Regions from separate parts of the Endozoicomonas sp. ALE010 genome, predicted to be linked through region 2. Evidence: predicted binding sites of a transcription regulator. Region 2 holds the regulator's gene; the other holds the start of a gene.

Region 1 (3,169 bases), on a different contig from region 2:
CGGTAAAAAATGTCAATCCCTGCTGTAAAAATGCTGCTCCCACTTTCTGGTAGGGATGGATGGAAGGCAGTTGACGGATGGCTGCAAATGGATATTCCACGAAAGAATTATCTTGTTCAATTCCGAACACATCGATGGCACCGGAAGCAAAGGCCAGGGCACTCTCTCCAGCACTGACCACAACGGTTTTCAAGCCCGCTTCTGCGCAGCGGATTGCGCCGGTTAAACCCGCAAGGCCTCCGCCAATCACAATAACGTCGTAGTTCATGGGGCTACCTCTTCCTTTGACTCTTCCCTGGAGAGCACAGCAGCTTCGCCAGGATTGACACTGTGGGAATTTACCGGTGCCGCGTCATTAGGTTCCAGCTGGCTGTAGCCCAGAAGGTTGTTGTACAGCCAGTAGCTCAAATCGGCTTCGTGCATCGCATCACCCCACAGCACCGGCCTGACGCCCTTCCAGCGTTCCTGCATAAACTCACCCACGCTGCTCAGCGCTTGTTCACCGTTATCGTCGTGGGTTATTTCGCTGACAATACCGGCCGCTCGACAGGCACACATTTTTCCCTGGCAAGGCCCCATGCCAATGCGGGTCCGACGACGAAGATCAACCAGATCTCTGGCATTAAGGTTATGGACGGCGTATTCGATTTCACCGCGAGTGACCATTTCGCACTCACAGATAACCGCATTCTGCTTTTTGTCGTTGGCAAGGAACTTTGCCGCTCTTTCTCCATGGCGGTACTTTGCTGAGCCTGATACCGGGATAGAAACCTGGGGAGCGTAAATATCGCTGTGTTTGCCATTAGCTCCGGGCAGTGGTCGTATAGCCGTGACACAGGGTTTGCTGTTGCCCAGGTTTTTTGCCACCGCATCCGTGGCCATTTCCGCCATCAGCCGGTAGGTCATCAGCTTTCCGCCGGTAATGGTAATAAGACCCGGCAAGGCATCGGTTTCACCGTGGTCAAGCAAGACAATCCCCCGGCTGATATTTCGACCCGATGGGTCATCTCCCAGAGAGACCAGCGGGCGAACACCGCAATAGGCACGAAGTACACGGGTCCTGGCCATGATCGGACAGAGTTTCTCACCCTCAGCTAACAGAACGTCAACCTCATCGGGGTTGACCCGGATATTCTCGATGTCACTGTATGGGATTTTCTCCGAGGTGGTACCAATAAGCGAGATGGTGTCCCCGGGAACCAGAATGTCGGCATCGGAGGGTTTGCGGCAGCGGTTGATCACCATACCATTAATGCGGTAATCAACAATCAATAACGAGCCTTTGGCCGGGAACATATGAATGGCAAGGTCTGCGTATTCAATAATCTGCTGCCCCCAGATACCGGCAGCATTCACCACCTGCTGAGCATGGATATCCACTTTTTCACCGGTTTTCAGACTGATGCAGTGTACCCCCCGTACCCGGCCATTGTTGATGATCAGGCCAACGACTTTGGTATAGCTCATAAGGCGACCGCCGTATTCTTCTGCATCAAGGATGTTGGCCGCAGTTAAACGAAAAGGGTCAACGGTACCGTCTGGAACACGGACTGCACCCAGCAGTTTGGGATTCACATTTGGCTCAATGCGCAGAGCATCTGCAGGTGTTAATGCCTCGGCCTGTATACCCGCAGATGTACAGGCGGTAATGAATGTTTCCTGAAAGGAGAGTTCGTCCTCAGGCAGGGTGATGAACAGCCCACCGGTCTCTTCAATACAGTGGCTGGCCACTTTCCTCAGAATCTGGTTTTCACGGATGCATTCAATGGCAGAGTGAGGATCGGTCACTGCGTAGCGGGCACCGGAATGGAGCAGACCGTGGTTACGCCCGGTAGTACCGTTGGCGATATCATCCTTTTCCACCAGGATGGCACGCATTCCCCGTTGAGCACAGTCGCGAAGAACGCCCGCTCCGGTGGCACCCCCACCGATGATGACAACGTCGGTCTCTATCTGCCTCATTGAATTTGCTCTTGGATGTTCGTTTATGTTCGCAATGAGCACTATAAATAAACGGCTCTATTCAGAAAATGACACAAATCAACAGAAAGGCACGAGTTGTCATCCGGTCATAAAAAAATCGCTGCCCGAAAAAGACAGGCCGCTTGTGCTTTTGCGGGAAGCGGGTAGCGGCCTTAACTAGTACATCATTTCAATGAGTTTGATGTGTACAATCTCCGCTCAGGACGAACGGAGCTTGGGAGTCATTGATAGAAGGAACCCATCAATTACATTGAAACCATGTACTAGGTCAGATGCGGAACTTATTGCGGAATAATTTCTTAGTGGTTAATTGAAGCTCATGATGCGCATGTTAAGAATTGTGTTCTGTTAGTTGTTTTTGTGAGTATTTCCCGAAGCTGGCTGTCTTTTTTGGCAATTGCTTGATTCATATCAATCTTAAGGGTTGATAATGTTTGTTTTTATTTGCAATATTTTGTCGACAAGAGGGCATTTGTTGAGTTCTTTATTTTTAATAAACGACTATGCCTTAATTAATAAATATTAATCTGCGTAAAGCAGGTGGAAGTAGCCATTATGAGAAAATCATTGCTTGGGGAATGTCTTGCCGAGTTTATAGGCACAGGTCTTCTTATTTTCTTTGGTGTGGGTTGTGTCGCGGCGCTCGTTCTGGCTGGTGTTGATTTTGGTCAGTGGGAAGTGTCCATCGTCTGGGGGCTTGGTGTTGCCATTGCCATCTATGTTACCGGCGGCATTTCCGGTGCTCACCTGAATCCGGCAGTCACGCTTGCATTAACTGTTTTTAAAGGCTTCGACAAACACAAGGTCGTGCCCTTTATTGTTGCCCAGGTGTTGGGTGCTTTCTGTTCTGCGGCCCTGGTTTACTTCCTGTACAGTGGCTTATTCGCTGATTATGAGTTGACCCATCATATTGTTCGTGGCTCTGAGGAGAGTCTGGCCACAGCGGGTATTTTCTCGACATATGCCAACCCGGCACTGACTAACCTGCAGGCCTTCGCTGTCGAGTTTGTCATCACCGCTGTGCTCATGGGCGGAATTCTGGCTATCGGTGATGAAAATAATGGTGTTTCCAACGGTGCGCTTTCTGCCCTTCTCATCGGTATTCTTATTGCTGTTATCGGTGCCTCTTTCGGCCCTCTGACCGGTTTTGCCATGAACCCGGCACGGGATTTTGGCCCGAAACTCT
Region 2 (3,169 bases):
ATGAGCTGAATACGCGTCTGGGTAAAATTAAAAAGGATGCTTCCCGAAAAAACAGTGCAGACTGGTCTGAGCAGGCGCAGGAACGGGAGAATGATGAGGTTATTGATGCACTGGGTAACGAGGCGGTGATTGAACTGGGTAAAATTAACCGCGCCCTTGATCGTATAAATGAGGGCGATTACGGTTTCTGCCTGTCCTGCGGTAAGGAAATTCCGGTTCAGCGCCTTGAGGTTATGCCTTATGCTGACCTTTGTGTTCAATGTGCTGAGGCCAAGGGGTTGTAGGGGAGCATCATCAAGGCGATAAGGGAGCAGGCAGGCTGAATCCTGTTATGCCGGTTTGGCTGCAGCCTGGTTAAAGTACGTTGACTCCTCTGTGGAGCAGCCTGATTCAATAATCATCTTTTGATAGCTTTCGCAGAAGCTCTGGAGTGTTCCGGGGTTTCTGCTGTGGAAGTGCTTTTGCCATAATCTGGCCATGGCAGTGATGTCTTCTTTATCAATATCTTCGATCTGAATACCGCAGCGGTGATAGATAAGCCAGGCAATGGCGGTGGCGTAAACCAGGTTGGTCGCCAGTTCATGATGGGGGTGGGAAAGAAACTCCCGCTGGCTGGCCAGTCCCCGAACTTTGCTGGATAAGTCAGCGTTTGGTGCCAGAAACAGGTCCCAGATATTGCGGTGCATGCGAGGAGAAATCTGATAGATACCGAGTGCCTGGTGATTGGCCTGTTTCAGATGAAAACCAAGCCCGGACTCTCTGGCTGCGGTACCAAGCAGCAGGTTCTCAGCAGTAGGGCTCCACATACCCAGATGCTTGAGTGCGGGGCGAACAACATAGTGCCTTAGTTCCTTGGCGCATATTCCCATTTGCAAAGTCCTTTTCCCGGGTAGATCCCGGTCTGTGCGTCCTGTAACTGCGGGAGGGGCTCTCAGATCCAGACATTAACCCTGGATCTAAGAGACATATCGTATCATCCCTGAAATTCTGAACTGAGGGTGGTTTTACTCACCGGCAAAATTGCACAGGGCATAGGTTGGAATGCCCGCCGCATTGAGTCTGTCAGCGCCCTTGAGGTCTGGCAGATTGATGATAGCTGCAGCTTCCAGTGTGCTGGCTCCTGCTTGTCGAATCAACTGATCCCCAGCCAGCAGTGTGCCTCCGGTGGCGATAAGGTCATCCACTAACAGAATTTTTTCACCGGCCTTAATGGTGTCTTCATGCATTTCCAGTACGGCTTTGCCATATTCAAGGTCATACTCGACACTGAGGGTTTTGCCTGGCAGTTTGCCTTTCTTGCGAAACAGTGCCAGCGGCTTGTTCATGATATAGGACAGTGTCGAGCCAAGCAGGAAACCGCGGGCATCAAGCGCGCCAATGCGATCAAAAGTCTGGTTCTCATAACGCTGAACCATGACATCCACGGCCTTACGCCAGGCTTCCGGGTTTTCAAACAGTGTGGTGATATCCCGAAACAGGATGCCTTCATGGGGCCAGTCCGCGATGGTTCTGATTTGCGTTCGCAGATATTCCTGAACGGATGAACATTCGTTTGTATGCATGGGAGGGAGCATGCCGCTGTCAGTCAATGGATAAAAAGGAAGAAGCCACCTCAAAGGGTAGCTTCTTTAGAGGATAAAGTCAGGCGTTGGTAGCAATCGGTTCCAGTGTTTTTCCCCCGGCCAGGGCACAGAGTTCAACCGAGTTGCGAATTTCGATTTCCTTGCCCACGGCGGAGATCAGGCCGTTTTTCTGGAATCGGGTAAATACACGACTAACCGTTTCTACCGCCAGACCCAGGTAGTTCCCCATCTCATTTCTCGACATGGACAGACGGAACGACTGGGAAGAAAAACCCCGGCGACGAAAACGGCTGGCCAGGTTAATCAGGAAGGTGGCAATACGTTCATCGGCGTTTTTCTTGGACAGCAGCATCATCATTTGCTGGTCTTCACGGATACGCTTGCTCATCAGGCGCATCAGATGTCGGCGCAATTCCGGGAATTGATCGGAAAGGGTTTCCAGTTGCTCAAAAGGAATCTCGCAGATCATGGTGGTTTCCATCGCCTGGGCCGACACCGGATAGGTATCCGTATCCATACCGCTCAGGCCAAGAATTTCGCTGGGCAGGTAAAATCCGGTGATTTGTTCCTCACCTTCATTGGTCGCTGTGTAGGTTTTGAGAGCCCCTGAGCGAACAGCAAAGACACTGGTAAAGGGGTCACCTTCCAGAAACAGGTGTTCGCCTTTTTTCAAAGGACGCCCACGCTTGATAATGTGATCCAGCTGATCGATATCCTTAATGCTCAGTGCCAGTGGCAGGCACAGTGAGCTGAGGCTGCAGTCTCTGCAGGCCACATGGCTCGGCTGTCGGACGTTGGGCTTTGACGTCATTGAGAGGCCTCAAAGTCGTATTTGGCGAAATTCGACACTGTTTATGGAAAACCAAGTGTATGAAAAGTGTTACCGGAGTGTAAATCAGGTATGTACGCAACCGGGCAGACCCAGGGTAGGGGTTTGGTGCTGCTTCAGCAATGCGTCATAAACTGCGGTGGTTCCGGTGAGCTCTCATCTGCCGTGTCATCTATCAAGCTCAGGGCTGACCCTGATCATGGTATGGTCATGGCTCCTGGTGGTTGTGTGTCTTTATCCCTGAAAATCAATCTGACATTGTCTTATGTCACAGGATTAAATTTTCGTTCGTGGTATTTAACGGACATGGCAGATTTTGCACTTATGTTTCAAGTAAATCAATGTGATAGTGGTGGCAAGTCGTCGTCAGTTTCAGTTTTTTTCTGATAAACCGGTGAGCTGCAGAGAGGTTTCGGTTCTGTGCGGGATGATCAGTCGTTGTCGGTACTGGCGGGAGAGGGGCTCCGGAGCCTGGTGATTGCTCCGGAGTGTTACTCAGATAACCTTTGAGAAGAGCGTCTTCTCTTTCATCTCCGGTTGATGGAGATAGTGGTCGAACTGCATACAGATGTTACGGATCAGCAGTGTTCCCTTTGGCAGTACTTCCAGCAAGCCATCGCTATTGAGACTGATCAGGCCGTCTGCCCTCATCGGCTCCAGCCTTGCCAGCTCATCCCGGAAGTAATCCCTGAATTGAATATCAAACCGCTGTTCAATATCGCTGAAGTTCAGTTTGAAGTGGCAGATCAGCTGGGTA

Evidence for each region. Region 2 encodes FNR, which switches genes on or off when oxygen is low (the NO sensors DNR and NnrR bind a similar motif). Its sites were predicted from a motif close to TTGATNTANATCAA; they were not measured.
Region 1: the regulator FNR is predicted to act here: its motif matches at 2,031-2,044, upstream of glpA (anaerobic glycerol-3-phosphate dehydrogenase subunit A).

Annotation. Positions count from the first base shown of each region.
Region 1 is NZ_JBLYNV010000009.1:101,451-104,619, reverse strand. It holds gene glpB (glycerol-3-phosphate dehydrogenase subunit GlpB) at 1-268, opposite strand, end outside; gene glpA (anaerobic glycerol-3-phosphate dehydrogenase subunit A) at 265-1,962, opposite strand; gene ACO6UY_RS06340 (MIP/aquaporin family protein) at 2,539-3,169, shown strand, end outside.
Region 2 is NZ_JBLYNV010000012.1:20,913-24,081, forward strand. It holds gene ACO6UY_RS07390 (TraR/DksA family transcriptional regulator) at 1-284, shown strand, start outside; gene ACO6UY_RS07395 (hypothetical protein) at 330-869, opposite strand; gene ACO6UY_RS07400 (adenine phosphoribosyltransferase) at 1,005-1,562, opposite strand; gene fnr (fumarate/nitrate reduction transcriptional regulator Fnr) at 1,642-2,394, opposite strand; gene hemN (oxygen-independent coproporphyrinogen III oxidase) at 2,908-3,169, opposite strand, start outside.